DNA from 4 places in the Lysobacter xanthus genome. Region 4 is predicted to be linked to each of the others. Evidence: predicted binding sites of a transcription regulator. Region 4 holds the regulator's gene; each other region holds the start of a gene.
What was found. Region 4 encodes FliA, which starts transcription of late flagellar genes. Its sites were predicted from a motif close to TAAAGTTTNNCNNNCNNNGGCCGATAA; they were not measured.
Positions count from the first base shown of each region.

Region 1: a site for FliA is predicted at 4,348-4,374, ahead of ACY35P_RS10190 (HDOD domain-containing protein). Genes of this name have one in related genera too.
Region 2: a site for FliA is predicted at 2,320-2,346, ahead of flgM (flagellar biosynthesis anti-sigma factor FlgM). Genes of this name have one in related genera too.
Region 3: a site for FliA is predicted at 4,446-4,472, ahead of ACY35P_RS00490 (GGDEF domain-containing protein). Genes of this name have one in related genera too.

Region 1 is NZ_BAAGAB020000038.1:4,627-12,523, forward strand. Features, by position in the region: gene ACY35P_RS10170 (AsmA family protein) at 1-1,502, opposite strand, end outside; gene ACY35P_RS10175 (hypothetical protein) at 1,510-1,935, opposite strand; gene trhA (PAQR family membrane homeostasis protein TrhA) at 2,009-2,671, opposite strand; gene ACY35P_RS10185 (peptide chain release factor 3) at 2,719-4,323, opposite strand; gene ACY35P_RS10190 (HDOD domain-containing protein) at 4,470-5,552, shown strand; gene ACY35P_RS10195 (peptidoglycan DD-metalloendopeptidase family protein) at 5,556-6,473, opposite strand; gene ACY35P_RS10200 (phytase) at 6,470-7,582, opposite strand; SAM riboswitch class I at 7,686-7,787, shown strand; gene metX (homoserine O-succinyltransferase MetX) at 7,856-7,897, shown strand, end outside.
Region 2 is NZ_BAAGAB020000048.1:14,536-22,432, forward strand. Features, by position in the region: gene ACY35P_RS11415 (HD-GYP domain-containing protein) at 1-223, opposite strand, end outside; gene ACY35P_RS11420 (ATP-binding protein) at 356-1,603, opposite strand; gene ACY35P_RS11425 (flagellar protein FlgN) at 1,600-1,968, opposite strand; gene flgM (flagellar biosynthesis anti-sigma factor FlgM) at 1,973-2,287, opposite strand; gene flgA (flagellar basal body P-ring formation chaperone FlgA) at 2,388-3,083, opposite strand; gene ACY35P_RS11440 (chemotaxis protein CheV) at 3,164-4,105, shown strand; gene flgB (flagellar basal body rod protein FlgB) at 4,381-4,749, shown strand; gene flgC (flagellar basal body rod protein FlgC) at 4,760-5,167, shown strand; gene ACY35P_RS11455 (flagellar hook assembly protein FlgD) at 5,188-5,844, shown strand; gene flgE (flagellar hook protein FlgE) at 5,878-7,098, shown strand; gene ACY35P_RS11465 (flagellar basal body rod protein FlgF) at 7,250-7,897, shown strand, end outside.
Region 3 is NZ_BAAGAB020000001.1:89,124-97,020, forward strand. Features, by position in the region: gene ACY35P_RS00475 (DJ-1/PfpI family protein) at 1-822, opposite strand, end outside; gene ACY35P_RS00480 (helix-turn-helix transcriptional regulator) at 1,232-2,077, shown strand; gene ACY35P_RS00485 (YaeQ family protein) at 2,160-2,711, opposite strand; gene ACY35P_RS00490 (GGDEF domain-containing protein) at 2,768-4,417, opposite strand; gene ACY35P_RS00495 (oxygen-binding di-iron domain-containing protein) at 4,618-5,382, shown strand; gene ACY35P_RS00500 (acetyl-CoA hydrolase/transferase family protein) at 5,432-6,943, shown strand; gene ACY35P_RS00505 (cation-translocating P-type ATPase) at 7,040-7,897, shown strand, end outside.
Region 4 is NZ_BAAGAB020000058.1:8,122-16,018, reverse strand. Features, by position in the region: gene ACY35P_RS12330 (chemotaxis protein CheA) at 290-2,098, opposite strand; gene ACY35P_RS12325 (protein phosphatase CheZ) at 2,117-2,728, opposite strand; gene ACY35P_RS12320 (chemotaxis response regulator CheY) at 2,725-3,117, opposite strand; gene ACY35P_RS12315 (RNA polymerase sigma factor FliA) at 3,339-4,118, opposite strand; gene ACY35P_RS12310 (MinD/ParA family protein) at 4,115-4,987, opposite strand; gene ACY35P_RS12305 (AAA family ATPase) at 4,974-6,791, opposite strand; gene flhA (flagellar biosynthesis protein FlhA) at 7,231-7,897, opposite strand, start outside.

The DNA of each region.
Region 1 (7,897 bases), on a different contig from region 4:
GACGAGCCGAGGATCGCGGCGATCGAATTGCCCGTGCCCGCGAGCGAGGCTTCGCCGCCGACGCGCCCGACCGCCTCCTTCGCCAGTTCCATGCGCGGCATCAGCTGCCCGAGGTTGAGCCCGCGCGCGCTGATCTGCGCGCGCGTGCGGATCGGCGACTCGCGTGCGTCCATGCGGATCGTCGACCGGATATCGCCGCCGGCCACGCCGAAGTTGAGCGGCTCGAGTCGCAGCAGTCCGTTCTGCAGCTTGAGGTGCGCGTCCATGTCGTCGAGCGGCAGCGCGATCGCCTCGATGCGGTTCGCGCGCAGGGTGACGTCGGCGTCCATCGCGCGCAGCTTGTCGAGCTTGTAGGGCTCGTCGGGCAGCAGCCGGGCGCGACCCGCATTGCGCGCGGCCTTTGCCGCCAACTCCGGATTGGTGCTCTCGCCGCCGCCCGCGCGCGGCGCGCCGCCGACGAAACCGGCGAGATCGTCGAAGTCGAGCCGGTGCGAGACGAACTTGCCGCGCAGGTAGGGGCGTGGACCGCCCACCTCGACGCTCGCCGTGCCCGACAGGTCGCTGTCGCCGACGCGCCCCTTGAAGCGGTCGTAGTGCCAGACGGTGCGGTCGCCCTTCGCGTCGCGGGTGAGCTGGCCGTCGAGCGTGTACGGCGGCGTCGGCGGCAGGGCGAGGCCGAGCAGCGGGTACAGGTCCTCGAGGTTCTGGCCCGAGAGTGCCAGGCGCAGGTCGAAGTCGCGCAGCCGCAGCGGGTCGAGCAACGTGCCGCGTGCATGCGCCTTCGTCCGGCCCGCGCTCGCATGGACGTCGACGCGGTACGGCGATTCGCGGTCCTTGAGCTGCAAGGGCGACTCGGCACGACCGTTCAGTGTGAACGCATTGCCCTGCCAGTGCCCATCGCCCTTCGCGACGATGGGGGGCGGCGCGTCGCCCTTCGCCGCCTCGGTGGCGACGCGCACCGCGATGTCGGTGCGATGCACGGGGTCGAGGAACTCGAAGTGGCCGTCGTCGATCCAGAGGTTGCGGAACTGCACGTCGGACTTCGAATCGTCCTTCTTGCGGAAGACCCAGTTGCCGCCGTGCTTGCCCGTTTCGAGGTTGAGCGTGGGGCGGTCCAGTCGGATGGAGGGAATGCGCACGTGGCCGCGGAAGAGCGGCTTGAGCTCGACCCGCGCCCGCACGCGGTCGGCCTTCGCCATCAGCGGACGTTTCGCCCAGTCCGCGTTCGAGAAGGTGATGCGGTCGGCGGTGACCGTGGGGACCCAGCCGAGGTCCACGTCCAGGTCGCCCCGGATGTGCAGCACGCGCCCGGTCCTGGCGTGCACGTACTTCTCGAGCGGACGCCGGAACCAGTTCCAGTCCCAGAGGACGACCAAGACGACGACGGCGATCGCGAGCAGCACGAACAATGTGCGGAACGGATGCCGGAGCACCGCATGCAGCGGCGAGCCGCCGCCGGGGGGCGGGGGCGTGTCGGCCGTCGCGGGGGCGGGGGCCGACATCGGTCCGTCAGCCCGCCGTGCAGGCGAAGGTGCCGCCTTCGTCCTGGCTCAGCTCGCCCTTGCCGTCCGTCATGCGGAACGCGAGGGCTTCGCCGCGGAACCGGAAGGCGTCGTCGGGATCGCGGGCGATCTGCACCCGGCGGCCGTCCTTCAGCGTCACCACCGCGACCAAGTCGCCGATCTCGACCCGGTGTCCGCCGTCGCAGGTGAACGACGCCGCGGCGCGCGGGTTCGGTGCGGCCGCAACGTCGGCAGGGGCCACCGCGGTGCCGCGGCCCTGGAAGCCTTCCGCGCCGGTGACGCCGGTGGACCGCTCGGCGGCTTCCGGCTCGTCGGCGGGCTGTCGCGGCTCGCCGCTGCGCTTTTCCTCGGAGCAGGCCCCGAGCAGCAGCACGAGCGCGAGGGCGGCGAGGCGGGCAGGCATGGAGGACATTAGCGACTCCGGCGGCGGTGGACGCACATTCTGCGTGGACCGATCAAGCGCCGGTGAACCCGTTGCGACCGGTTCAGACCACCTGGCGCAGCACCGCGACGTAATGGCAGACGCTGCCGGCGACGCAGAACAGGTGCCAGATCGCATGCGCGAACCGCGATTTGCGCAGGTAGAAGACGGTGCCGAGCGTGTACGCGATGCCGCCCGCCAGCAGCCAGCCCAGCGTCACCGGGTCGACCGCGCGCATCAGCGGTCGGATCGCGACGATCGCGATCCAGCCCATCGCGATGTAGAGCGCGGTGGACAGTCCCTTGAAGCGGCCCGTGAAGAACAGCTTGAAGACGATGCCGGCCGCCGCGAGCGTCCAGATGCCGGCGAACAGGCCCCAGCCGAGCGTGCCGCGCAGGTCGATGAGGGTGAACGGCGTGTAGGTGCCGGCGATCAGCAGGTAGATCGCACAGTGGTCGAAGACCTTCAGCCGCGCCTTGGCCACCGGATGGGTGATCGCGTGGTAGAGGGTCGAGGCGAGATAGAGGAGGAGCAGGCAGACGCCGAAGACGATCGCCCCGGCGAGTTGCCAGCCGTCGCCGTGGATGGCGGCCAGCGTGATCAGCACGGAACCCGCGGCGAGGGCCGCGATCGCCCCCACCCCGTGCGTCAGCGCATTGGCGAGCTCATGGGTGGCGTGGCGTAGGCCATGGCCGGGCTCGGCGGGCAGGCTGGGGGAGGCGTCCATCCCCGCATCCTACGATACGGGGGCGAATGGCGGGGTGGCAGGTCCGCTCAGTCGATGCCGACCGCATGGGCGTGCTCGCGCGTCGCCATGAAGGTCACGCCGGGCGCGCGTTCCTGGGCCAGCTGCAGGTTGACGCGGGTGGGCGCGAGGTAGACGAGCTGGCCCGCGGCGTCGATCGCGAGGTTCATCGCGTTCTTCTCGCGGAATTCCTCGAGCTTCTTCGCGTCGTCGCAGCGGATCCAGCGCGCGGTGGCGACCTGCACCTGCTCGAAGCTCGCGTCGACGCCGTACTCGTCCTTGAGGCGGTAGGCGACGACGTCGAACTGCAGCATGCCGACCGCGCCGAGGATCAGGTCGTTGCTCATCAGCGGGCGGAAGAACTGCGTCGCGCCTTCCTCGGACAGCTGGGCGAGGCCTTTCTGCAGCTGCTTGAGCTTCAGCGGATCGCGCAGGCGCGCGCGTCGGAACAGCTCCGGCGCGAAATTCGGGATGCCGGTGAAGCTCAGCGACTCGCCCTCGGTGAACGTGTCGCCGATCGAGATCGTGCCGTGGTTGTGCAGCCCGATGACGTCGCCGGGATAGGCCGCCTCGGCGATCTCGCGGTCGCTCGCCATGAACGTGAGTGCGTTCGCGAGCTTCAGTTCCTTGCCGCTGCGCACGTGGAAGGCCTTCATGCCGGCCTTGAACTCGCCCGAGCAGATGCGCATGAAGGCGACGCGGTCGCGATGCATCGGGTCCATGTTCGCCTGGATCTTGAAGACGAAGCCCGACAGCTTGTCCTCCACGGGCCGCACGTCGCGGCCGGTCGTCGCGCGCGGCTTCGGCGCGGGCGCATGCTCGACGAAGAAATCGAGCAGCAGCTGCACGCCGAAGTTGTTGACCGCCGAGCCGAAGAACACGGGCGTCTGCTCGCCGCGCAGATAGGCGTCCTGGTCGAACGGATTCGACGCGCCCTCGACCAGCTCGAGCTCGTCGCGCAACTCGCGCAGCATCGGGGCGCCGATGCGCGCTTCCAGCTCGGGGTCGTCGATCGAGGCGAAGATCGAGGAGTCCTGCCGCGTGAAGTTGCGGCCCTGCTCGTAGAGGTGCACCTCGCCCGTGAGCAGGTGCACGACGCCCTTCAGGCGCTGGCCCATGCCGATCGGCCACGTCACCGGCGCGCACCTGATCTTGAGCACGTCCTCGACCTCGTCGAGCAGGTCGATCGGGCTCTTGCCCTCGCGGTCGAGCTTGTTGATGAACGTCATGATCGGTGTGTCGCGCAGGCGACAGACCTCCATGAGCTTGATCGTGCGCTCCTCGACGCCCTTGGCGACGTCGATGACCATGAGCGCGCTGTCGACCGCGGTGAGCACGCGGTAGGTGTCCTCGCCGAAGTCGGCGTGGCCGGGGGTGTCGAGCAGGTTGACGATGCGGCCCTCGTACGGGAACTGCATCACCGAGGAGGTGACCGAGATGCCGCGCTCCTTCTCGAGCGCCATCCAGTCGGACGTCGCATGGCGCGCGGCCTTGCGGCCCTTGACCGAGCCGGCCATCTGGATCGCGCCGCCGAACAGCAGCAGCTTCTCCGTCAGCGTCGTCTTGCCGGCGTCGGGGTGGGAAATGATGGCGAACGTGCGGCGGCGCAGCGCCTGCAGGGAAACATCGGACATGGCGTCGGCGCGCACGGGGCGCGGCAGAGGTTTCGGGGAGGGCGCCGATTATAGCGGGACGGCCGAGCCCGGCCGCCGCCGGACGGCGTCAAGTACCCGGGGCCGCCGCCGTTAACCGGTTCAGACGCGGAAGGACGGGGGGCGCGGTGTACATCGTGATGGTGGGTGAGGAGGGCGGCCGGGCGGGCGAATTGCAGCTCGCGCTGAACGATTTCGGGCTCGACTGGACCATCTGCTGGCTCGCCGCCAGTGGCGAGGCATTGACGATCCCGAGCGATCGCCGCGTCGACGTGGTGGTGAGCGACATGCGCGTGGGCGCCATGCAGGGCGCGCACCTCCTCGAACAGGTGCGGACGCTGCATCCGGAGGCCGCGCGCATCCTGCTGCTCGACCGCGGCCACGGCACCGACGCGATGACTGCGCTCGACGTCGCGCATCGCTTCCTGCGCAAGCCGCTCGACGCCAGCGAGCTGATCGAGGCGGTCGAGAGCGTGCAGGAGCTTCGCGACCTGCTCACCAACCCGACGCTGGTGCAGACGATCGGCCGCGTGGGCTCGCTGCCGCCGCCGCCGAAGCTCTACATGGAGCTCGAGCGCCTGATGCAGGATCCGGACGTCAGCGCGGCCGAGATCGCGGCCCTGATCTCGCAGGATCCCGCGGTGGTCGCCAAGGTGCTCCGGCTCTGCAATTCCGCCTACTTCTCCGCGGGACGCGCCGTCACCGACATGAAGACCGCGGTGACGCGGCTCGGAACGCGCATCCTGCAGCGGCTGGTGCTGACCACCGAGGCGCTGCAGGCCGGCGCGATGTCCCCCACCGAACGCGAGGCGATGCAGGAGCGTGCGCTCCGGTCGTCGCGGCTCGCCGCACAGCTGTTGAGCGGCCCGAGTGGCGAACTCGCGGCGACCGCCGCCTTGCTGGCCGAAGTCGGCAAGCTGCTGCCGGGCGTCAACCGCGGCGGCCCCGACGACACCGGCCCGCACTACGCGGAAGCCGGCGCCTACCTGCTGGGGCTGTGGGGCCTGCCGATGCCGATCGTCGAGGCCGTGGCCTACCACCACCGCCCGGGTGCCGTGCGCATGTCGGGCTTCTGGGTGCCCGGCGCCGTGCATGTCGCCTGTTCGCTGGTGGGCGGGCTTCCGCTCGACGAGGAATACCTGCGCTCGGTGTTCCAGCTCGAGCGCGTACCGGAATGGCGCGAGAAGGCCGAAGCGCTCGCGGAGGCCTGAGGCTCAGTCGCCGCCGAGGTTGAGCGGGCCCTGCGGCCCGCGCATCCGGAACGGGATCGACACGAGCCGCATCCCGCGGTTCACCTGCACCGCGAAATGCAGGTGCGGCCCGCTGGTGAATCCCGTGTTGCCCGACAGCCCGACCACGTCGCCCGCATGCACGGACTGGCCCTCGCGGACCAGCACGCCCTCGGGCTTGAGGTGCGCATAGACGCCCATCGTGCCGTCGGCATGCAGGATGCGGATCAGGTTCGCGCGCCCGGCGTAGCGCTCGCGATCGAGGCCCGCGCGCGCGAAATCGGTCTCGACCTCCATGACCACGCCATCGCGCGCGGCCAGCACCGGCGTGCCGATCGGCGCGGCGAGATCGAGCGCGTAGCGGTTCTGCTCGTCGTCGTGGCTGAAGCCGCCGCCGAAGCCCTGGTCGATGCGCCAGCCGCGCATGCGCAGTGGCAGTCGGTACTCGACGTCCATCGGGCGCGCGTTCGGATCGCCCGGCACGACGTCCATGCGCACTTCGAAGTCCCCGCCCGTCTGCGGATCGGAGGTGGCGACGTAGGCGACCACGCTGCGACCGCGCGGCGGCACGACGGTGCGCACGGGCAGGTCCGGATCGGCGCGCACGTTGGTGGCCCGCGTGAAGTACATACGCACCTCGACCGGGCCCGACACGCGGCTTTCGGCAATCGCCTGGTAGCCGGGGCCGGAGGGCTGGATGCGCAGCACCGCGATCGCCGCCGGCTCGCCGCCCGTCGCGTCGACGCGCACGGTGGAGGCATGCGTCACCGACGCCGGCACGCGGTCGCCGTAGTGCACGACGCCGCGGGCGTCGACCCAGCGATGGACCTTGCCCGCCTGCACCGCCGGCAGCGCGAAGACGAGCGCGCCGACCAGGACCACGTGGCGCCGCGGGCGGCTCACTGCGTGCAGCGTTCCGACAGATGCAGCGCGCGCGCGACGTCGCGCAGGTCGAACGCCGACAGCGCGCGATCGTCATGGATCGCGTACAGCACGCCTGACGGGAAGCTCGGCGTCGACGCCGCATGCAGCGCGACGCCATCGGTATGCGCCGTGACGCGGCCTTCGAAGCTGCCGCGCGCGGCGAGCGTGCGGCGGTCGAAGACGTGGAAGATGGTGCGCGGCGCGAGCTGGTCGACCGCGATCCAGTAACCGTCGCCGCCGGCGCAGGTCCACAGCGCGACGCCCTCGGCCTGCGCGGCGAACACGTCCTGCGGCAGGCTGCGTCCGGTGTAGCGCCCGGCCAGCGTGTACTCGCGCAGCGTCGATGGGCGCTTCTCGTCCTCGTCGGCGATCAGCAGCCGGTCGTTCTCCGCGTCGCCCGCGATGGATTCGACCGTGTGCAGCGAGGCGGCGTCCGTCGTGTCGCCGAACGTGCCGGTGACCCGTGCGCGCACGCCGCCCACGCCGCTGGTGTCGACGCGGAAGCGCTTCACGCGCTGCGCGAGTTCGGGCAACGGCGGCAGCTGGTCGAAGCGCGGGCCGTACATGAAGTTGTCGGTGACGTAGACGTCGAGGTCGCCGGGCTCCACCTCGCTGATCCACAGGCCGTATGGGCTGCGCAGCTCGGTCTCGCCGAAGGTCGCCACCGGCCGGAAATCCGGCAGCGCGAGCACCTGCACGCGGTGGTTGTCGCGCTCCACGACGAACGCGAGGTCGCCGTGCACCGCGATCCCGTTCGGGCGCTTGAACTGGCCCGGGCCGGTGCCGGTACCGCCGATCTCGCGAAGCCGCTCGCCGCTGTCGCCGTCGTAGACCACGAGCCGGTTGGACGACTTGCCGGTGACGATCGCCCAGGTGCGGCCGTCCTCGCCCGTCCATGTGGCGGCGGAATCGAGCTCGTCGTCGGGCGTTTCGATCGAGACGAAGCGCTCCGGCACGGTGGTGACGTGAACGCCTGCGGGCGGCTGCGCCGAGGCCTTGGGGGCGGGTGGCGGCGTCGGCGGGGCGGGCTGCGTCGCGCAGCCGGCGAGGGCCGCGAGCAGGGCGGCGGAGAAGAGGATCGGGCGCATCGGGCAAGTGTACGGAACAGGCCGGCGAACTGCGCGTGGGTAATCCATCGCTTCATCGCAATGAAGCGATTGACAAGCGTGGGGCCTGGCGGCAGACTGCACGCCTCCATCGAGACCGGCTGAGGGACAGGCCCTTAGACGCCGGGGCAACCAGCACGCGAGTGCCAGGTGCCAACTCCTGCGGCGTCATGCCGGAAGATGGTCGGGCTCCCTGCCTTCGCGGGCGGGGCGTCGCAGGCTCGATGGCCCCGCCGATTTCCCGGAGCCTTCCGCATGAGCCTCGTTTCTTCCCCCGCCTCGCTCGACGCGCCGCTG
Region 2 (7,897 bases), on a different contig from region 4:
TATCGGCGAGCCGGAGCGGCGGCAAGGGCGCGGCGGTGCCGCGCGCGGCACCGATCGCGCGGTCGTCGGCCGCCACCATGAAGCCGCGCGCGACCAGGCGGTCGCGCTGCTGCTCGCTGCCGACGACCATTCCGCGGTTCAGCAGCAGCGTGCCGGATGCGTCATGGATGGCGAAGCGCAAGGGCTCGCCGAGCACGATGTCGCCTGAAGATCCCGGCCTCATTCGCTCCCTTCTGCACGCGACGACGTCCGGCGTCGCGGCCGGGCGGTCCGGGTGGGGGCGCCCGGTCACCGGGTTATCGGCGGCAACGCTGTCTGGTTCAGTCGACGCCGACGCCGTTCGTCGCCGCGAGGCTCACTCGGCGCGCGAGGCGGTCGGCTGCCGCACCGGCAGCACCACGCGGAAGGTGGTGCCCTGCCCGACCGTGCTCTGCACTTCGATCCGGCCGTGGTGCTTCTCGATAATGCGATAGGAGATCGCGAGGCCGAGGCCGGTGCCGCGGCCGATCGGCTTGGTGGTGAAGAACGGATCGAAGATGCGGCCGAGCGTCTCCTCGGGAATCCCACAGCCCGAGTCGGCGATGCTCACCCAGGCCTCGCCGCTCTCCTCGCCGCAGGCGAGCGTGATCGTGCCGCGCTCGGCGATCGCCTGGCCGGCGTTGATCAGCAGGTTCATGAAGACCTGGTTGATCTCCGACGGCAGGCATTCCACCAGCGGCATCTCGCCATAGATCTTCTCGAGCTTGACCTTGTACTTGAGGTCGTTCCACACGATGTTGAGCGTGGATTCGAGGCCCTTGACGAGGTCGGACGGCCGCATCGTCTCGTTGCGGCCGACGTGCGAGAACTCCTTGAGGTCCTGCACGATCCGGGTGACGCGCTCGATGCCCTCGCGTGACTCGTCGAGGAGCTGCGGCAGGTCGCCGAGGATGAAATCGATGTCGAGCCGCTGGCGCTGCGAGCGGATCTCCTCGCGATGCGCGGCCGGGTCGGGGGCGGCGACCGCGGCGGAATAGGCCTCGAGCATGCCGAACAGCGAGCCCATGTATTCGCGCAACGTGCCGAGGTTGCTGTGCACGTAGCCGATCGGATTGTTGATCTCGTGCGCGACGCCCGCGGCCAGCTGGCCGATCGACGCCATCTTCTCGGACTGGAGCAGTTGTTCCTGCGCGCCGGCGAGCGAACGGTAGGCGCGCTCGAGCTCGTCGTGCCGCTGCTGAAGTTCACGCTCGCGCGCGGACCGTGCGGAGACGTCGGTGAACGCGACGAAACGCAGCCCGTCGTTGTCGCCCATGCCGCAGAAGGTCTCGACCGCGAGCACGAGGTCGGCGCGGACGCCGGCGTCGCGGCGCGAATGACCCTGCACGCAGGCGATCGCCCAGTCGCCCTCGTTGACGAGGTCGAGCAGGCGACGGGCGGCTTCGGATTCGGTCAGCGACGGGTCGAGGCGCGCGCCGAGGCGGTGCGCGCTGGCATTCGAATAGGCGACATGGCCGTCGGCGTCGAGCAGCAGCACCGCCATCGGGGCGACGTCCGCCGCCCAGCGCATCTGCGCGCTCCAGTGGGGTACCGCGGTCGGATTCGACGGCTCGTTCTCGCTCATCCCACGCCCAGGCATCGCGACTGCGGGCGCATGCCCGCCTGACCCCCGGCATCGTACACGCCGGAGCTCTCGACGCGGCCCAGGTGGCGCAGCGCCCACGACACTTCACGACGACGGCGCGACAGCAGGATGCCGTTCGCGCGGTTGAGCTCGGCGAGCGCCATCACGCGCTCGGCCTCGGCATGGCCCGGTGCGACCGTCTCGGCGCGACGCAGCGCGACGAGCTTCGCCTGCGTCGACTGCACGAGCGCTTCCGCGTCGTTGTCGAGCAATGCACGCCTCTCCTCCTGCAACGCCCGTTCGAGCGCATCGAGCGCTTCGCCCGCCTGCGCGGGCGACGTTGCGGTCATGGACAGGGCGTGCATCGGGTCATCCCCTCATCTGGCGCTCGAGTGCGACGAGACGATTCGCGATTTCCTGCGGATCGACCCGGTAGGTGCCGTCGGCCAGGGCGGCGCGCACGGCGCTCACCTTCGCCATGTCCATCGGCGCGGACTGGCCCAGCTGCGACTCCAACGCGGCCTGCAGGCCGGTGGCTTCGCCGGTCAGGCGTACGCTGTCGACGGCCGGGGACGCGACGACGGCAGCGGAACGATCGGTGCCGGCGCGCGCCACGGCGGGCGACGCGGCGGACTCCAGGGCACGGGCCGGGGGCGGGCTCAGGCCATCGATCTTGGTGGTCATGACGAACTCCGGGGATTGCGCGGTCAGGGCCGGTATCGGCGACCGCCCGCCGGACTTGAGGCCCCGTCCGCAGTTCGTCGGAATCGGTTCAGACGAACGGTCACTGCAGCACCTCGACCACCCCGTCCGCCACCAGCCGCCCGCGCACGATCCGCTTGGAGGCCAGGTTTTCCACCGCGACGACCGCGCCGCCCAAGGCGTTCCCCAACGCCCGGCCCCCGGTCCGCACCTCGATGCCCCCGGCGCGCGAGACGATGACCACCGGATCCCCACGCTTCAGCGTCCCGGCGCCGTCCGCGAGATCCCCCGCGCTGACCACGGCCCCCGCCGGCAGCGCGCGACGCGGGATCCGCCCGGCGACCTGCCCGGGGTCGGCCATCCCCACGGCCGCGCCTCCCGCCACGTCGCGCCGTTGCACCGCCAGCTGCCCGGCCTCGATCGCCACCCCGACCCGCGCCGGCGCGGTGAGCACCACCACGTCCGCCTCGCGACGCACGCGTGCCGGCACGGTCAGGCGCCAGCCGCCAGCGTCGGGGCAGCGCACCTCGGCCATCCGCGGCCCGAGCACGGTGCCCTGCAGCGGCTGCGTGCAAGCCGGCATGCGGACCGCGGTGTCCACGCGGGCTTCGACCTGCGCCCCGTTACCGCCGAGTGCGGCCTCGGCCGCCTTCAGGATGTCCGCCACGGGGGTCGTGCCGTCCGCCGCGCGCGCTGCCTGCGCGACCAGCACGGCGGCCACGAACATCGCCATGACGACGTAGCGCTGGAGCATCGGGAGCAAGGCGGACCGTCTCATGCCTGCTCCTAGGCAATCGCCGTGCCGCGGCGCGCTGCGCGCCGCCTCAAGGAAGGCCCGGCCACGCCGACAACGCGGGCATGAGCCGCGACCTCCTCGACCGCATCGACCAACGCACGCGCCTGGCCGGCCACAACCGGCTGGCGCTCCTGCTCTTCCGGCTGGGCTCGCGTCAGCTTTTTGGCGTGAACGTCTTCAAGGTGCAGGAAGTGATTCCGCGCCCGCCGCTGTTCACCCTGCCGCAGCTGCCGCCGGCCTTCAGCGGCGCGGCCGACGTCCGCGGACGCACGGTGCCCGTGCTGGACCTCGCCCGCGCGGTCGGCCATGCCTCGCCGCCCGGTACGCCCGAGGCGCCCTACCTCGTCGTGACCGAGTTCAACCGGACCGTGCAGGGCTTCCTCGTGGCCGGCGTCGAACGCATCGTCAACATCGCGGTGGAGGACATCCACCCGCCGCCGGACCTGGGTGGCGAATGCCATTACCTCACCGGCGTGACGCGCTTCCACGGCGAGCTGATCCAGCTGCTGGACGTGGAAAGCGTGCTCGCCGAATGCGCCCCGCGCGTCACCGACACCGGCGGCCTGCAGCCGCTCGCCATCAGCGGCGACGTCCCGCGCGAGGTGCTCGTGGTGGACGACTCGCGCGTGGCGCGCAACCAGATCCGCCAGCTGCTCGACCAGCTCGGCCTCGGGGCGACCCTGCTGTCCGACGGCCGCCAGGCGCTCGAGCACCTGCAGCAGATGGCCGAGGGCGGGCTGGCCCCGACCCAGCGCTATGCGATGGTCATTTCGGACATCGAGATGCCGGCGATGGACGGCTACACGCTCACGACGGAAATCCGGCGGAACCCCGCCCTGCGCGGCCTGCACGTGCTGCTCCACACCTCGCTCTCGGGCGTGTTCAACCACGCGATGGTGGAGCGCGTGGGCGCCGACGACTTCGTTCCGAAGTATTCGGAGCGCGAGCTGGCGTCGCGGATCGAGCACCGGATCATGACGCTGCAGAAGCGCGCGGCAGCGTGAGGCGCGCCGTCGCTCTGTAATGGTGGCGGCGTCGCCGTCCGGCTGCGCTCGAGGTAAGCGATTGAAATAGAAGGCCCAGACGCCTTCGCGCACCGTAGCAACGGTGCCGCGCTCGCGGTTCGCTTCCCGCGACGACGGGAGCGACGTCGCCGGGCGCATCCGCGGACGAAACGCCCCGCACGGCGACCGCTGGGCCCGACCGACGGGACGCCCGATCCCCGCCGCTGGCACACCCCTTGCCTAAGTCCCTCCGACATCCCGCCCCCGGAGGGGCCATGGCCAACGACTCGTTCCTCGGCATCCACGGCACCGCCCTCGCCCTGCGCGAGCAGCGGCTGCAGCTGCTGTCGGCCAACATCGCCAACGCGGACACTCCGGGCTTCCGCGCCCAGGACCTCGATTTCGCCCAGGCGCTGAACACCGCGATGGATCCGGCCGCGGCCGCCACCGGCGATGCGATCGGCGCCGCCGCGCAGGCCGCACGCTTCGATGCACCCACCTCGCAGCCCAGCCTCGACGGCAACACCGTCGACGGCGAGCGCGCGAAGGCCGCATTCGCGCAGGCGTCGCTCGAATACCGCGCCTCGCTCAACTTCATCGAATCGAAGGTGCGCACGATGCTCACCGCGATCACCGGGCAGTGAGGGCTGACGCATGAGCAACCTGCCCATCTTCGACGTCGCCGGCAGCGCGATGACCGCGCAGCAGGTCCGCCTGTCGACGGTCGCCTCCAACCTCGCCAATGCCGACTCCATTTCGGGTTCGGCGGCGGACACGTTCCGCGCCAAGCTGCCCGTGTTCGAGGCGACGCCCGTCGAGGGCGATCCCGCGCTCGCCGGCGTCAAGGTGCAGACCGTCACCGAATCCACCGCGGCGCCGCTCAAGCGCTACGAGCCCGGCAATCCGCTCGCCGACGACAAGGGCTACGTCTACGCGCCCGACATCGATCCGGTGGCGCAGATGGTCGACATGATCTCCGCGTCGCGCAGCTACCAGGCGAACGTCGAGGTCTTCAACACCGCGAAGGAGCTCGCGGTGGCCACCCTCAACATGGGCCGCTGAGGCCCGGGGACGCATTCGCCATGACCACCGTCAGCTCCGCCACCGACGCGCTGTCGCAGTACACCGTCGCCGGCACCACCAAGAAAAAGGAACTCGGCCAGGCGGATTTCCTGCGCCTGATGACCGAACAGCTCAAGAACCAGGATCCGCTCAAGCCGCTCGAAGGCACGCAGATGCTGGGCCAGCTCGCGCAGTTCTCCACCGTGCAGGGCATCACCGGCATGCAGCAGGCGCTCGGCGCCGTCGCCAACGTGATGGAGTCCGACCAGACGCTCCGCGCGGCCTCGCTGGTCGGGCACAACGCGCTCGTCGACACCGATACCGTGCAGCTGCAGGCGGGCACCGGCATGAACGGTGAAGTCGTCGCCGCCGGCGCCGGCGTCATCAACATCGAGATCGTCGACGCGAGCGGCCAGGTGGTCGATCGCGTGCCCGTCGAGGCCGCGGGCGCCGGCAATGTCGCCTGGGCCTGGGACGGCAAGACCGCCAACGGCAGCGTCGCGCCGGCCGGCACGTACACCATCCGCGCGACTACCGGCACCGGCACGTCGACGCAGGCGCTGTCGACCCGCATCGCCTCGCGCGTGGAAAGCGTCTCGATCGAGGCCAGCGGCCTCGTGCTCAACCTCGCCGGCATCGGCCCGCAACCGCTTTCGGCCGTGCGCCGCATCGGCTGATTCCCAAGTCGCACGCATTCCAGGAGTGAACCCATGAGCTTCCGTGTTTCCCTGAGTGGCATGAACGCGGCGCAGGCCGACCTCAACGTCACGTCCAACAACATCGCCAATTCGAATACGACGGGCTTCAAGCAGTCGCGCGCCGAGTTCGCGGACGTCTACCCCACCAGCGCCTACGGCCTGTCGAAGAACACTGTCGGCGCCGGCGTGCGGCTGCAACGCGTGGCGCAGCAGTTCTCGCAGGGCACTGTCGAGAACACCGGCAAGGCGCTCGACCTCGCGATCAACGGCAAGGGCTTCTTCACCCTGTCGACGGGCGGCTCCACGGTCTATTCACGCGCCGGCAACTTCGGCACCGACAAGGACGGATTCATCGTCAATCCGTCGGGCCAGCGCCTTCAGGTCTACATGCCGAGCGCCAGCGGCACCGGCTTCGACACGGGCCGCATGAGCGACCTGCAGCTGCAGTCGGGCGACTCCGCGCCGCTCGCGACGTCGAAGATCTCCGTCGGCACCAACCTGCCCGGCAACGCGACCGCGCCGGTCACCGCGACGTTCGATCCGACCGACCCGACCTCGTACAACTACACCACGTCAGCGACGGTCTACGACTCGCTCGGCGCGCCGCACAGCCAGTCGATCTACTTCGTCAAGACCGCCACCGCCAACCAGTGGGAAGCGCGCACCTACATCGACGGCACCGCCGTCGGCGGCGCGCAGACGCTGCAGTACTCCGACAAGGGCCTGCTGACCTCGCCCTCGCCCGGCACGGTGGCGCTGCCGGCGTACACGCCGACGACCGGCGCGGCGGCGATGACGATCACGATGGACCTATCGAACTCCACGCAGTACGGCAATGCGTTCAGCGTCTCGGCGCTCACGCAGGACGGCCACACCACGGGCCGGCTCACCGGCATCGAGGTCTCGGCGGAGGGCATCGTGCAGGCGCGCTACACCAACGGCGTCTCGACCGCGCTCGGCCAGGTGGTGATGACCAACTTCGCGAATCCGCAGGGCATGCAGCCGCTCGGCGACAACGGCTGGGCCGAGACGGCCGAGTCGGGCCAGCCGCTGCGCGGCGTTGCCGGCAGCTCGGAATTCGGCAACGTGCAGGGCGGCGCGCTCGAGTCCTCGAACGTCGACCTCACCGAACAGCTCGTCAGCATGATCACCGCGCAGCGCAACTTCCAGGCGAACGCGCAGATGATCACCACGCAGGACCAGATCACGCAGACGGTGATCAACATCCGCTGAGCAGGATCCCGTGGGAGGGGTGGAGCCGGTCGTTCCGCGAGGAGCGGCCGGTTTCTTTTTGCGGTCCTGAATGGCGGCGGGAAGCGAGTGGAACGGCTCTTGCCTGAGAGGGTGACCGGCCACCAGGCCGACCCGTCCGGCCCGACCGATGATCGACAAGTCGCTCTACATCGCCATGACCGGCGCCAGCGCCTCGCTGCGCGCCCAGGCCAGCGTGGCGCAGAACCTCGCCAATGCCGACACGGTCGGCTTCCAGCAGCAGCTGGTCGCCACCAAGGCGTCGCCGGTGCTCGGCGAAGGCCTGTCCTCGCGCGTGGCGGCGATGCCGGTGATGGCCGGCGTGAGCGGCGCGGCCGGGCAGATGATCCAGACGGGCAACGAGCTCGACGTGGCGCTGCATCCCGACCGCTGGCTCGCCGTGCAGGCCAAGGACGGCTCGACCGCCTACACCCGCGCCGGCGACCTCAAGCTCACCGAGAACGGCCTGCTCACCACGGCGAACGGCCTGCCCGTGCTCGACGCCGGCGGCGCCCCGCTCTCCATTCCGCCCTACCAGACGCTCACGATCGCCGCCGACGGCACGATCTCGATCGTGCCGCAGGGCCAGCCGGCGTCGACGATCACCGAATCCGGCCGAATCAAGGTCGTCGCCGCGCGCACCGCCGATCTCGTGCGTGGCGAGGACGGGCTGATGCGCGCCAGGCCCGGCACCGAAGAGCCGGTGCAGGTCGCGGGCGCCTCGCTGGTCAGCGGCGCCGTCGAGGGCAGCAACGTGAACCCGACCGACATGCTCGTGTCG
Region 3 (7,897 bases), on a different contig from region 4:
ATGCGTCCGGCGCAGGTACGGATTCAGCAGCAACCTGGTCCCGAAGGCGCGCAGGTTGCCGTAGTGCGGTCGGAACGCCTCGGAATCGTGGCGCGGGCTCCAGTCGGACACCTGCATCTCGCGCGCGACGGCGGTGGCCCGTGCGGTCCCGGCGATCGCCTCGACCAGCGCGAGCGACGTCGGCATCGCGGCGCTGATGCCCGCGCTCGAGACGACGTTGCCGTCGGCGACGTAGCGCGTGTTGCGCACCCAGTGCGTGGTCGGAAACATCTGCAACCGCATGCTCTCCGAAGCCCAGTGCGCCGTCGCCCAGCGGCCCTTCAGCAGGCCGGTGGCGCCGAGGGTGAATGCGCCGTCGCAGATGCTGACCACGGTGGCGCCCTTGCGCGCCTGCTCGGCGATCCACGCGACGACGGTGGGATCGTCGTGGCGCACCAGCGCGGGGACGATCACGTAGTCGGCGCCCTCGGGGTGCAGCCGGTCGAACTCCGCCATCGTGCGGTCGAGTTGCGCCTTGAGCGCCGGACGGAAACGCACCGGGCCCTCGTGCGCGGCGACGGCCACCGTATCGATGCCGGCACGTTTGAACACGCCGTAGGGAATCGCGAAGTCGGTGAGTTCGGTGCCGTCGTTCTCGGCGGCGATGGCGACCAGCGCCGTCGCGTGGCCGGCGCGCGGTGTCCACGCCTGCAGGGCGGTCGGGGCCGCCATGCCGTTCGACGGCGGGATGACGGCGGCGGCGGGCGCCGTGACGCCGAGGAGGCCGACCGCCGCGACGACGGCGGCGACCAGCGGTGCGATGCGATGCGTGCTGCGGAGCATGGTGGTGTCCTGGAATCGGCGGTTGCCGTGGACGCAGTGTTGTCAGTGGGCCGGCCGGCGGAAATGACAGCGTTCGATCATTTCCTGCCAGCCGATGCCGGCGACGACACGCAGGCCGCGAGCGGAGCTATCGACGAATCCGGGAGCAGGGTCGAAGATGCCGCGGGTGCATGCGTCGCCGGCGTTCGGCGTTTCAACGCGGGCTGCAGGTGCAGGGCCGGGCCGACTGGCAGCCGCAGGTGCAGGTGGAGGGCGTCGCGGCCGGGGTGCGGCAGCCGCAGGTGCAGGACGCGCCGGGGCACGGGTTGCAGGCGCAGGACGGGGTGGCTTCGGTGTTCATCTGGAGACTCCTCGATAGGTGGGCGGCTTGCCCACGCCATGAAGTCTCCGCAGCGCGGGAGGTCGGGTCTTGAACAATCGGGCTGACCTGTCGGAAACGGCCACCGCGCGGCACGACCGCATCGCGTCGCCGCGCGCCGTCGCGGGCGTCGGTCGCGTCATCGTCTGGACCGGCGGGAGCCTGTGGATCGGTCGGCAGGTCGGCCGCGTTCCGGCGCATGCGCACCACGCCATCCAGATCTCGCTCGCGCTCGAAGGCCGCTTCCGCATCCGCGGCGACGCCTGGCCCGAATGGCGCGACATCGTCGCGGTCGTCGTGCAGCCCGATCGTCGCCACGAACTCGACGGCTGCGGCGCACCGATCGCGACGATCTTCGTCGAACCCAATTCCATGCAGGGCGTCGCGCTTCGCACGCGCTTCGACGGCCACGACGTGGCCGTGCTCGACGCGGCGGAATGCGAACGCGCGGTCGCCGCGGTGCGCGCGCACTACGCTGCGGGCGCGACGGATGCGTCGCTCGCGCAGTGCGCACGCGGCGCGATCTGCACGATCGCCGGCGATCCGGCACGGGCCCCGGCGTCCGATGCGCGCATTACCGCCGCGCTCGCATGGATGCGCGGCCGGCTGACCACGCCGCTGCGGCTCGAGGACGTCGCCGCGGCGGTGCACCTCTCACCCGGGCGGTTCCGCCACCTGTTCGTCGCGCAGACCGGCACGTCGTTCCGCGCCTGGCTGATGTGGGCGCGCGCCGAGGCCGCGGTGGAAGCGGCGACGCACGGCATGTCGTGGACGGAGGCGGCGCTCCACGCCGGCTTCGCCGACGCCGCGCATTTCACCCGCACCTGCCGCCGCGTTTTCGGCATCGCACCAAGCATGCTCGTGTTCGAGAAGTCCGGGGCCCCGCCTTCGATCTAACGCGGTCGAATGCCGAGGCGGCGCCCGCCACCTGCAGGCTACACCGCCGCGCGCGGGCGGTGCCCCCGCCCAAACGCGCGCCTCAGCGCGCGGTGCCCGCCTGTCGCACGTTCGGGCGAAGGCTGACGCTGCGCTCGGCGTCCATCAGCTGGAGCTCGCCGTCCTGGATCATCGCGGTGAGGCGCGCGCCGCGACCCATGAGCGGAAGCGCGGCGTCGAGTTCCTCGTCGCTGAAGTCGAGCACGGTGAGGTTCGACAGGCGCGACAGCGTGGCCGCGTTGCGCGACCACCACGGATCCATCGCATTGCGGCCGTAGCCGACGACCACCACCTCGCGTGCGCGGCCGGCCGCCTTGCGCAGGCGCGACTCGTCGGGCTGGCCGAGTTCGATCCACTGCTCGACCGCGCCGGTGTAGTCGCGCCGCCACAGCGTGGGCTCGTCCTCGTCGGACAGACCGCGACCGAATTCGAGGCGCTCGTCGGCGTACAGCGCGAATGCGAGCACGCGCACCAGCAGGCGCAGGTCGGTCTCGGAGGGATGCTGCGCCAGGGTGAGCGCGTGCGAGGCGTAGTAGTGGCGATCCATGTCGCTCACCTGCAGCTCGACTTTCACCACGGTGGACTTCGGGGACATCGTGGCGCCTGGCGCGATCGGGCCGCCATTCTAGGCGCCGCGGGCCACCCCGCGCTTCAGGCGGCCTGCACGCGGTCGCGGCCGCTGTCTTTCGCCGTGTACAGCGCGGCGTCGGCGCGACGCAGCAGGTCGTCGAGTGACTCGCCCCGCCGGCGGGTGGCGACACCGATGCTCACCGTCAGCACGAGGTCCGCCTCGACGACGGCGGCCCGCGCGCGAAGGCTCGAGCGGATGCGCTCGGCGACGGCCTGCGCCTCCTCGGGACCGGCCGCCGCGAGCCCGACCACGAACTCCTCGCCGCCGTAGCGGCCCACCACGTCGCGATCGCGCAGGACACGGCGCAGCACGTCGACGAACAGGCGCAGCACGCGGTCGCCGCCCTCGTGGCCCAGGCGATCGTTGACGCGCTTGAAGTGATCGAGGTCGAGATACAGCACCGACAACGCCTCGTCGCCCTGCAGGCGCGCCGCCAGTTCGTCGCGCACCGCACGCCGGTTGAGCACGCCGGTGAGGGGATCGGTGTCGGCGAGCACGCGTGCGACGTCGCGCTGGCGGCGCACTGAAGCCGCGCGTTCGGCGAGGCCGAGCGACAGCACGATCGCCTCGAACGCACCGGCCGCGAACGCGGCATCGTCCGACCACGTCCAGTCGGCCGCGATGCCGTAGAGCTGCAGGCTGCCGATCACGGTGACGCCGAGCAGCGGCAGCCAGCCGAACAGGAACAGCAGCGCCGATCGCGAGCCCCGCCATGCGGCGGCCGCGGCGGTGCCCAGCACCAGCGGTGCGCCGAGGATCAGCATGGGATTGACGAGTGCCCGCGCCGCGGCGTGCAGGCCGGGCAAATAGCCGGCCGCGACCAGCAGCAGCATCAGGCCGCAATAGCCGTGCAGCACGCGGCGCAGCCGCGGCAGGCGCCGCTGCAACGTGGCGAAGCGGTCGAGGAACAGCACCGCGGCGATCACCGACAGCGTGGTCACCGCGCGCCCCCACGTCGGCAGCGTCGCGGCCATCGCCGTCCAGCCGAGCGGCTCGACGACATAACCGCTCTGCGTCGCCTGGATCACCGCATACGAGACGACGTAGGCGGCGTACCAGTTGAACGCCGGATCGCGCAGCCGCAGGCCGAAGAACAGCGCGATCACCGCGGTCGCCAGCATCGTGGCGAGGCAGGCGGTGGCGAAGGCCAGCCAGCGCGCCTCGACCCGCGCCTGCTCGGGCACGCTGCGCAGCGCGAACGTCATCGGCGACGGCAGCGTGCCGCGCGCATCCACGTGCAGGCGCAGCGGCGCGCCGTCCACCGGCAGGGCCGGCAGCTCGAACGCCAGCCGGCCGTAGGCGGGACGCGCGTCGCCGGCCTGCAGCAGATGCGCGGTGCGCGACGGCGCACCGGGCATGTCCAGCGTGACGCGCTGGAATGCGGCGGATTCGACGGACAGCACCCAGGCGCCCGCGGGCCAGCCGCCGGGCGGGGGCGACAGCAGCACCGGGGCGCCGCCCGGCGGACGCCCGAACGCGGTGAGCTTCGACGGATCGAACGCCCGCATCGGCGCATCGGGCGCGGCAGCCGCAGCCCATCGGCCGGCCAGCACGACCTCGCGCGGCGCCGTCGCGCCCGCCACCGCGGCCCACGCGACCACCAGCACGGCCACCAGCATGCGGACCACGCGACGGGCGGCGAGGGGTCGGTCGCAGAACGAAGAGGTCACGTCGGGCAGCCGCGCGGGGACGCCCCCATCATCGGCCGGTCGTGGCCGATCCTGCAGGGGCCCGGGCGCGCCGCAGCGTTGCACCCCTGCTGCCGCGCGGGCGAGCGGGCCTGCCGCAGTTTCGCCGCGCGCGCCTTGATCGCGCGCAAGTCGCGGCCGCCTGTCGCACGCAGAATTCCGCCACTTCCGGACGGACGACCATGGCGACGATCCTCTACGAGCGCGACGGCCATCGATGCGTGGCCTTCAGCGACCTGGTGCGCGGCGACGACGGCATCCAAGCCAACCAGTTCCTCGTGCAGCACGGCGCGTCGAGCGCACTGATCGATCCGGGTGGCGCCCTGCTCTACAACCCGCTGATCCTCGCGATGGGCGCATTCGCGAAACCCACCGACCTCACCTGGCTGCTCTGCTCGCACCAGGACCCGGACATCATCGGCTCGGTCGACAAGTGGCTGCTGTACACGAAGGCCATGGTGGTCTGCTCGAAGCTGTGGGGCCGCTTCGTGCCGCACCTCGTCCCCGGCTACATGAACAATGCCGGCAGCGAGCGCTACCGGCTGCTGCCCGACGAAGGCGGCCGCATCCCGATGGAGGACAGCCACCTCCGTGCGATGCCCGCGCACTTCATGCACTCGGTGGGTAACTTCAGCTTCTTCGATCCGGTGAGCCGCATCCTGTTCTCCGGCGACGTCGGCTCGTCGATGATCCCGAGCAAGGCGCCGTACGTCTTCGTCGAGGACTTCGACCGCCACGTCGAGACCATGGCGGGCTTCCATCGCCGTTACATGGGCTCCAACCGCGTGGCGCGGCTGTGGGCGCGCATGGTGCGCACGCTCGATCCGGAGATGATCGTCCCGCAGCACGGCCTGCCGATGCGCGGCACGGCGATCCCGGCCTTCCTCGACTGGCTCGAGCGCCTGGAATGCGGCGTCGACCTGCTCACCGCCGCCGACTTCGCCTGATACCGCCGCTGCGACGGCCGCGCGACATCGCCACCCCGACCATGGCCGCATGAACGACCGCATCCGCCATCCCGAACTCGCCGCGCGCACCTGCAGCGCGGCTGAGGCCGCCGCGCACATCCGCAACGGCCACACGGTCGCCATGAGCGGCTTCACCGGCGCCGGCTATCCCAAAGCCGTGCCGGTGGCGCTCGCCGCGGCAATGGATGCCGCGCACGATGCGGGCGACGCCTTCCGCGTGCGCGTGCTCACCGGCGCGTCCACTGCACCCGAACTCGACGGCGCACTCGCGCGCGTCAAGTGCATGGAACTGCGGCTGCCGTACCAGTCCGACCCGACCGTGCGCGAGCGCATCAATGCGGGCGAACTCGAATACATCGACATCCACCTGAGCCATGTCGCGCAGTACGCCTGGTTCGGCTACTTCGGCCCGATCGACGTCGCGCTGGTGGAAGTCAGCGCGATCCGCGAAGACGGCCTGCTGGTGCCGTCCTCGTCGGTCGGCAACAACAAGACGTGGCTCGACCTCGCCGACAAGGTGATCCTCGAGGTCAACCGCTGGCAGCCCGCCGCGCTCGAGGGCATGCACGACATCTACTACGGCACCGCGCTGCCGCCGAACCGGCGCCCGATCCCGCTGACGCATGCCGACGACCGGATCGGCGAGCCCTACCTGCGCGTGGATCCTGCGAAAGTCGTCGCGGTGGTCGAGACCGACGCGCCGGATCGCAATTCGCCGTTCACGCCGCCCGACGAGGACTCGCGCCGGATCGCCGGCCACCTCATCGAATTCCTCCGCCACGAGATCGCGCGCGGGCGCCTGGCGCCGACGCTGCTGCCGCTGCAGTCCGGCGTGGGCAACATCGCGAATGCGGTCCTGGCCGGGCTCGCCGAAGGCGGCTTCGAGGACCTCGTCGCCTACACCGAGGTGATCCAGGACGGCATGCTCGGCCTGCTGCGGCAGGGCACGCTGCGCATGGCATCGGCCACGTCGTTCTCGCTGAGCCCGGACGGCATCGAGGCCTTCAACCGCGACGTCGATTTCTACCGGGACCGCATCCTGCTGCGCCCGCAGGAGATCTCGAACCATCCGGAGATCATCCGCCGGCTCGGCTGCATCGCGATGAACGGCATGATCGAAGCCGACCTCTACGGCAACGTCAATTCGACGCACATCGCCGGCAGCCGGATCATGAACGGCATCGGCGGCAGCGGCGACTTCGCGCGCAACGGCTACCTGTCGGTCTTCATGTCGCCGAGCAGCGCGAAGCACGGCGCCGTGTCGTCGATCGTGCCGATGGCCAGCCACGTGGACCACACCGAGCACGACGTGATGGTGCTGGTGACCGAGCAGGGCCTCGCGGACCTGCGCGGCCTGTCGCCGAAGCAGCGGGCCCGCACGATCATCGCGAACTGCGCGCACCCCGATTACCGGCCGATGCTGCAGGACTACTTCGACCGGGCCTGCCGCGACGGCGCGGGCCTGCAGACCCCGCATCTGCTCGGCGAGGCCCTGTCCTGGCACCGGCGCTTCGTGGAAACGGGCTCGATGCGCGACTGACGAGCGGCGCGCCAGCGCCGGTACATTGAGGTCGATCAAGGCGACGCCGCGCCGGATGCGCGATCGTCGCGACGACCCACCCGGCAGGAGACGCGCATGCGGACGGCAACCCCGGCGGAATCGCGCGATGCGTCCACGCCGGTCGGGCTCGGCGCGGCGGAGGCCGCCGCACGCCTCGTGCGGGACGGACCGAACGCGCTCGAAGCCACGCGCCGCGGCCGGATCGCACTGGCGGCCAGCGTCCTCGGCGAGCCGATGCTGCTGCTCCTCGTCGCCGTCGCCGCGCTGTATGCGGGCGTCGGCGAATGGCGCGATGCGGTCACGATGGGCATCTCCGTGGGCTTCGTCATCGCGCTCAACGTCTACCAGGACGTGCGCGCCGAACGCGCGCTCGATGCGCTGCGCGACCTCGCCGCGCCCCGCGCCCGCGTGCTGCGCGACGGTGCGACCGCGACGGTGCCCGCGGCGTCGATCGTGGTCGGCGACGTGGTCGCGCTCGCCGAGGGTGACCGCATCCCCGCCGACGCGCGCCTGCTCGGCGAGGTGGTGCTCGAAGTCGACGAATCGCTGCTGACCGGCGAGTCCGTTCCTGTGGTGCGCGGTGGCGCGGACGCCCCGTCGACGCTGCGCGCGGGCACGTTCGTGGTGCAGGGCCAAGGCCTGGCAGAGGTCGTGGCGACCGGCGCACGGACGGAGTTCGGGCGCCTCGGGCAGACGCTGTCGGGCGTGGTGCGTGCGCCGAGTCCGCTGCGCGCGCAGATCCGCCGCGTGGTGCGGCTGTTCGCGGTGCTGAGCCTGCTCGGTGCGACGTCGCTGCTCGTGCTCGAGCTCGCCCGGGGCCGCGACTGGCGCACCGCGGCGCTGCCCGCGCTCACGTTCGGCATCGCCACGGTGCCGGAGGAGTTCCCGGTCGTGCTCAGCGTGCTGTTCGCGCTCGGCTCGTGGCGGCTCGCG
Region 4 (7,897 bases):
CTCCGCGCCCGCGCCCGGACCCGGGGAAATGCGCGATGGCCCACACGCAGCCGCCCGGAAGTCGCCCGCACGGCCGCCCCATCGCGACGCGGCGCCGGTCGGCGAACGCACTGTCCGGACCCCGGCCGCTGGACGCGCCGAAGGCCGGCCCCGACAGCGCACGGGCGGCCACACGGCCCGCATTCCGGCCCGACACGCGACCGGAGCCGTCTACCGTGGCGCCGCGTCCAGCAGGCGAAAACGAAGAAGGCGCCCGCAGGCGGCTTCGATCCAGCGGCGACGACAGGGGTCAGCCGTTGGCCACCGCGCGCCGGGTGCGCACGCCGGTGTCGTGCAGGGAGTCGACGTCGAGGATCAGCGCCATGCGGCCGTCGCCGATGAGGCTGGCGCCTGCGTAGCCGGCGAGGCCGCGCAGCGTGCGGGGCAGGGCCTTGATGACCACTTCCTCGCGGCCGCGCACGCGGTCGACCAGCAGCACGAAGCGCTGTTCGCCCGCCTGCAGCACCACACCCGTCGCGCCGCCGTCCGGCGCCGGGTCCACGCCGAGCCAGGCGCGCAGGTCGAGTACCGGCGTCGGCTGCTCGCGCAAGTCGATCACGCTCTGGCCGTCGATCCACATCGCATTGCCGCCGGTATGCGAGAGCACCTCGACCACGCGCACCAGCGGCAGCGCGTAGACGTCGCCGTCGATCTCCACCAGCAGCGTCGGCAGGATCGCCAGCGTGAGCGGCACCTTGATCGACATGCGCGTGCCGCGGCCCACCTCGGAGTGGATCTGCACGGTGCCGGCGAGCTCGCGGATCTTGCTCTGCACCACGTCCATGCCGACGCCGCGGCCGGACAGGTCGCTCACCTCGGCCTTGGTCGAGAAGCCCGGCAGGAAGATCAGCTGGAGGCACTCGTCCGCCGACAGTCGCGCCGCCGATTCGGCGTCGACGAGTCCCTTGCGGATCGCGCTCTCGCGGATCTTGTCGGGGTCGATGCCGGCGCCGTCGTCGCGCACCTCGATCATCACGTGGTCGCCTTCCTGCTGCGCGGAGAGGCGGACGTTGCCCTGCTCGGGCTTGCCGGCCGCGCGGCGCACGTCGGGCGCTTCGATGCCGTGGTCGATCGAATTGCGCACCAGGTGCACGAGCGGGTCCGACAGCGCCTCGACGAGGTTGCGGTCGAGTTCCGTTTCCGCGCCGACGACTTCGAGTTCGACGGACTTCTGGACCTGCCGCGCGACGTCGCGCGCGAGCTTCGGGAAGCGCGAGAACACGCGGCCGACCGGCTGCATGCGCGCCATCATCACCGCGGACTGCAGTCGACCGGTCGCGGCGTCCAGCACGGTGACGGCGCGATCGAGGTCCTCGTCGCGCAGGCGCGGGCGGATGGTCTTCAGGCGATTGCGCGCGAGCACGAGTTCGCCGACGAGGTTCACCATCGCATCGAGGCGGCGCACGTCGACGCGGACCGTGGTCTCGCCGGCGTCGTTCGCCGCCGGGCTGCGGCGCCCCGCCGGGGCCTGCGGCTCGGGACGGGCAACCTGGGTGGGAACCGGCGCAGGGGCGACGGCGGCCGGCGGCGGTGCTTCGGACACCGGCGCGGCGCCGGGGAGCGCCCCCTTGCCGTGGAACGTATCGAGCAGGGCGTCGAAATCGAGATCGTCGAGGTCGAGCGGCAGGTCGCTCGCACTGACCGTCGGCGTGGCCGCCGCCGGCGCGGCGGCGCGTCCCTCGACATGCATGCTGTCGATCAGCGGCTGCGGCACGTCCGGCAGCGGTCGCCCCTGGGCGACGCAGTCGAGCATGTCGGCGAGCAGGTCGATCGCCTGCTGCGCGCCGTCGAAGGCGAAGGGATCGAGCGGGCTGTCGCCGTGCCGCGCGACGTCGAGGCGATCCTCGACCGCATGGCAGAGCGTGACCATCTGCGGGAAGTCGAGGAAGCCCGCGCCGCCCTTGATGGTGTGGAACCCGCGGAAGACGGTGTTGAGCGCGTCGCGGTCCTCGGGACTGCGCTCGAGCACGACCATCTGCTCGCCGAGCTGGTCGACGATCTCGCGCGCCTCGACGAGGAAGTCGGCGCAGATCTCGCTGTTGGCGTCGCTACCGCTCATGCCGTCGTCGTCCGTCGATCAGAGCCCGAGCGCGGACAGCAGCTCGTCGGCGTTGTCCTGCGTCGCCGGGGCGGCGTCGACGCCGGCCACCGCCGGGCCGTGGCCGCGGTTGTTGTGGAGCTGCAGCGGCTCGGACGGGCCGACGATGTCGCCCAGCCCGGCATGCACCGCGCGCACCAGTTCGACCACGCGGACGATGATCTGCCCGGTGAGGTCCTGGTAGCCCTGCGCCAGCGACATCTCGGAGAACCGTGCGCGCAGGCCGGCGACGGCCTCGCGCTGCGCCTCGTCCTGCGGCGGCGGAAGCTGCGCGAGCAGGCGGCCGCATTCGTCGATCAGGTCGAGCGTGCGCATGCTCGAGGATTCGGTCAGCTGCACGACGTGCTCGAGGCGCGAGCAGGCTTCCGGCAGGGATGCCGCACTGCCGCTGCCGTCGCCGAGCGCGGCGGTGAGCTCGCGCGCGAGGCGCACGAAGCCCTGCACCAGCGGCTGCGTGCGCCACTGGATGAGTTCGTCGACGTTGGCGCGCCAGGCGTCGTGATCGTCGTGCTCGAGCGCCCACAGCGCCGCCTGCAGCTTGGCGATCACCGCGCTGCGTTCGGGCTCGCCGATGCCCGGCGCGGCGCTCATGCGGCGGCCCCGATGCGCTCGAAGATCTTGCCGAGCTTGTCGCCGAGCGTGCCGGCGGTGAAGGGCTTGATGACGTAGCCGTTCACGCCCGCCTGCGCGGCCTCGATGATCTGCTCGCGCTTGGACTCGGCGGTCACCATCAGCACGGGGATCGTCTTGAGCACGTCGTCGGCGCGGATCGCCTTGAGCAGGTCGATGCCCGGCATGCCCGGCATGTTCCAGTCGGTGATGACGAGGTCGAACTTGGCCTTGCGCAGCTCCACGAGCGCGCTGTTGCCATCCTCGGCCTCGGTGGTGTCGAAGAAGCCGAGGTCGTTGAGCAGGTTCTTGACGATGCGGCGCATCGTCGAGAAGTCGTCGACGATGAGGATCTTGATGTTCTTGTCCATGGACGGGTTCCGGGCGGTCCTTGACCGACTAACGGCGGGGAAAGGGGGTTCTTGAGGCGGCGCGGACGAATGGGTCGGCGAATGTCCGCGACGCGTCGCAACGCGGGAGGAAACGGGCATGTCGGCCGCTTGGGCGCGGCCGTTGCGTGCAGCGCGGCACGGAACAGCCCTCCACACCGGCCGCCGCGACGCACCCGGCACCACGACCGGCCGCCGCGGGCTTACACCTCGACATGCTCCACGGCGGTTTCCCGCCAGTCGCCCAGCCGGCCGCGCAGGCGCAGCACGGCCTGGCCGTGGATCTGGCAGACGCGCGATTCGCTGATGCCGAGCACCGCGCCGATCTCGCGCAGATTCATCTCCTGCTCGTAGTACAGCGACAGCACCAGCTGCTCGCGCTCGGGCAGGTTGCCGATCGCCTCGCCGAGCGCCTGCCGGAAGACCGTGTGTTCGAGTTCGCGCGCGGGCGTGACGTTGCAGCTCGCGGCCAGTCGCGGTTCGCCGTCGAAGTCGTCCATCTGCTCGTCGAGCGAGAGCAGCTGGCCGCGCGAGGCGTCCTCGAGCATGTGGTGGTAGTCCTCGAGCGAGACGCCGAGCACGCTGGCGATCTCCGCCGAGTTCGCCGCGCGGCCGTTGGCCTGCTCGACCTGGCGCGTCGCGGCGACCACGTCGCGGTAGCGGCGGTGCACGCTGCGCGGCACCCAGTCGCCGCGCCGGATCTCGTCGATCATCGCGCCGCGGATGCGGATCGAGGCATACGTCTCGAACGCCGCGCCCTGGTCGGCCTGGAAGTTCTTCGCCGCCTCGATCAGGCCGAGCATGCCGGCCTGGATCAGGTCGTCCACCTCCACGCTCGCGGGCAGCCGCGCGGCGAGGTGGTGGGCGATGCGGCGCACGAGCTCGCCGTGCTTGACGACGACGGCATTGGCATCGAAGTCGGCGCTGGCGGTGCGCGTCTGCTTGTAGACATTGGCCTTGACGGCCGTCGCGGTCATGTTCATGCGGTCGCGCTCCGCGCCGTCGGGATCAGGCGTTCCATGAAGAATTCGACGTGGCCGCGCGGGCCCGCCGGCGTCTGCCACTTCTCCGCGCGCTTGGCGATCTCGCGGAAGGCCATCGAGGCGGGCGCGGCCGGGAAGGCGTCGACCACCGCTTCCTGGCGTTGGATCGCGCGGCGCAGCCATTCGTCGCGCGGGATCGCGCCGAGGTAGTTGAGCGTGACGTCGAGGAACTTCGACGTCACCCGCTCGAGCTTCTCGAACAGCTGGCGGCCCTCGCTCGGATGACCGACCTGGTTGGCGAGCACCTGCACGCGGGTCACGCCGCGCTCGCGGGTGAGCACCTTGATCAGCGCATAGGCGTCGGTGACTGACGCGGGTTCGTCGCAGACCACCACGATCACGTCCTGCGCGGCCTGGCAGAAGGTCAGCACGCTGTCGGAGATGCCGGCGGCGTTGTCGATGACCATCACGTCGATCGGCATCTCGAGCTGGCTGAAGGCGTGCACGAGGCCGACGTGCTGCGCCGGGGTTAGTTCGGTCATGTGGCGCTTGCCGCTCGCGGCGGGCACCACCAGCAGGCCGTTCGGGCCTTCGAGCAGCGTGTCGGCGAGCTCGCAGCGGCCGGCGAAGACGTCGGCGAGGGTGAAGCGCGGCGAGAGGCCGAGCATCACGTCGACGTTGGCGAGGCCGAGGTCGGTGTCGAGCAGCAGCACGCGCTGGCCGGCGTTCTGCAGCGCCATCGAGAGGTTGACGCTCACCGAGGTCTTGCCGACGCCGCCCTTGCCGCTGGCGACGGCGATGACGCGCACCGGGCCCGGCTCGTTCGCAGCGACGTGCGCGGTGGAAGCGATGGGGTTAGGCGACGACATGGCGTTCCTCGGTGGCGAGCGGGTTGTCGGCGGCGCGACGGAGTTTTTCGATCTGGAGCACGAGGCGGGACGCGTCCGCGGCCTCGAGGTCGGCGGGCACCTGCTGGCCTGCCGTGGTGTATGCAAGGGGCAGGCCATGCTTGATCGCGACGGAGATCGCGCTGCCGAGGCGGCCGGTCTCGTCGAGCTTGGTGAGCACGACGGCTTCCGGCTGCGCCATGCGGTAGCGGCGAACGGCCTCGGCCATGTCCTGCGGCTGCAGGTTGGCCGGCAGAACGAGCAGCGAACGCAGGTTGCGCGTGGCGCGCAGCCAGGTGACCTGGCCGAGCAGCGCCTTGTCGCGCGCGGCGTAGCCGGCGGTGTCGACGAGCACGAGCGGGTAGTCGACGAGCTGGTCGAGCGCGTCGGTGAGGCCTTCGGGGCCGTCGGCCTCGCACACCGTGATGCCCAGCTTGCGGCCGAGCGCATGCAGCTGCTCGCGGGCGCCGGGACGCTCGACGTCGGTGGTGACGAGCGCGACGTCGCGGGCGCGGTGACGCTGCGCGAAGCGGGCCGCGAGCTTGGCGAGCGTCGTCGTCTTGCCGGCGCCGGTCGGGCCGATCAGCGCGAACACGCCGCCGTCTTCCAGCGGTTCCGAGCGCGCGATGGTGAGCATGCGCGCCAGTTCGGCGAGCAGCGGCGCCTTGACCTTCGACGGCTCGAGCTTGGGATCGATGCGCTGGGCGATCTGCTGCGCGATCGCGTCGTCGCAACCGTAGGCCTGCAGGGTCTCGAAGGCGAACGCGCGCGCCGGCGAACCGCGCAGGCGCTCCAGGCCGAACTGGCCCATCTGGCGCTCGATCATCTGGCGCATCGAGCTGAGCTCGTTGCGCATCGCGACGATGGTCGGGTCCTCGGACTGGTTGACGACGAGCTGCAGCGTCGGCGGCGCGGCGACGGTGAGCACCGGCGCGGGCAGTGCGATCGCCGGAGCGGGTGCCTGCACCGCGGCCATCTCGGCGAGCGGGTCGAAGGCGTCGACGAACGACGGCGCGGCGAGCGCGACGGGTGCGGCGGGGATCGCGGCGAGCTGGGTGAAGTCGGGGGCGGCGACCGGCGCGGGCGCCGGCGTTTCGACGATGCGGGCGACGGGCGCCTCGATGGCGACCGCGGCCTCGACGATCTCGATCGGGGCGATGTCCGTCTCGACGTGGCCCTGCGCCCGGGTCTGCACGTATTCGGCCTCCGCCTGCACCAGGCCGGCGGCACGGGCGCTGATGGTCGGCGTCGGCTCGTCGGCGTCGGTGAGGCGGGCGAGCAGGGCGCGGAAGTCGTCGCCCGACTTCACCGGCGCGGCGGGCGCGGGTTCGGCGGCGGGCTCGGGCTTGCGCAGCAGGGAGGACAGCGCCGGGCGGTCGTTGTCCTGCGTTGCGGCGCGGGCGCGCTCGGCGAGCGCGGAGCGGGTCGCGGTGGCCTGCGCGCCGTTGCCGGCGAGCGCGGCGATCATGGCGTCGGCCCGCGAGATCGACTTGGCCGGGGCGGCTGCGGCGGCGACGGTCTCCAGCGCGCGAACCGGCATCGGCGGCGCCGGCACGAAGGCCGGCATCGCGTCGAGCGCGGTGACCGGACGCTCGGCCTCCTCGGCCTCGGCGGCGGTGCGCAGCGCCTGCTGCACCATCGCCTCGTCGTAGTCGGTGGCCGCGACGATCTCGATGCCGCCGTGGACGGGCTTGTTCGACAGGATCACGGCGTCGGGGCCGTGCTCCTCCCGCACCATCTTCAGCGCGGTGCGCATGTCGGGGGCGACGAAACGCTTGATTCTCATGCGACGGCCTCGGCTCGGGCGGTGGCGGATTGCAGGGTCGGACGGCTCATGCCGGGACTTGTGCAACGCCCGTGCCAGAGGGGCACGACGGGAAAGCGTCGAACTTGAGCGGCCGTGGGGGTGAGTCGGCGCCGCCTAGGCGGCACCGCCGCCTGGGGCCGACGAACGCCCGCGCCGCTGGCGCGGGCCGGGTGGGCCGAGGGCTGCGGAGGCGACGACGCGGCGAGCGGTGGCGCCGGAGAATCGGCGGCGCTTTCCCGGTCAACCGTCAGGCTCGCCGGAAGGCACGGGTGGGCGGTCGCCGGGGCTGCGGACGCGGGATCGATCGCGGTCCGCGGAGCCGCAGTGACGACGTCAGGCGCCGAATGCCGACGGAGTGGGCTACCGGGCCCGGGTCAGGGAGGCGGGCCGTTAGGAATGCCGCGTGCGCGACATTGCGTCAGCCGATCGACCCCACCAGCCGCAGGCGCTTGTCCTCCGGCACCTCGCCGTACGCCAGCACCGCGAGCTGCGGGACGCTGTGGCGGACGAGGCGGGCGATGGACGAGCGGATCGGCGAGGGCACCAGCAGCACCGCGGGTTCGCCGCGGCCTTCCTGCTGCGTCACGCATTCGCTGAGGTTCTGGTGCAGGCGCTCGGCGAGGCCCGGTTCGAGCGCCGCGCCCTGTCCGTTCACCGAGTCCTGCAGCACGCGTTCGAGCTGGGGGGCGAGGGTGAACACAGGCAGTTCGGCATTGAGGCCGTTGAGCTCCTGCACGATGAAGCGGCCCAGCGCGGTGCGCACGGTGGCGACGAGCTGCGCCGGATCCTGCGTCATCGCGCCATGCTCGAGGAGCGCCTCCACGATCTGGCGCATCTGCCGCAGCGGTACCTTCTCGGCGAGCAGCGACTGCAGCACGCGCACGATCGTGGACAGCGGCAGCAGCTTGGGCGTCAGTTCCTCGACGAGTTTCGGCGAGGCCTTGGCGACGTTCGCGAGCAGCTGCTGCACCTCGTCGTGGCCCAGCAGTTCGGCGGCCTTCTCGCGCACGAGGTGCGAGAGATGCGTGGCGACCACGGTGGCCGGGTCGACCACCGTGTAGCCGAGCGATTCCGCATGCGCGCGC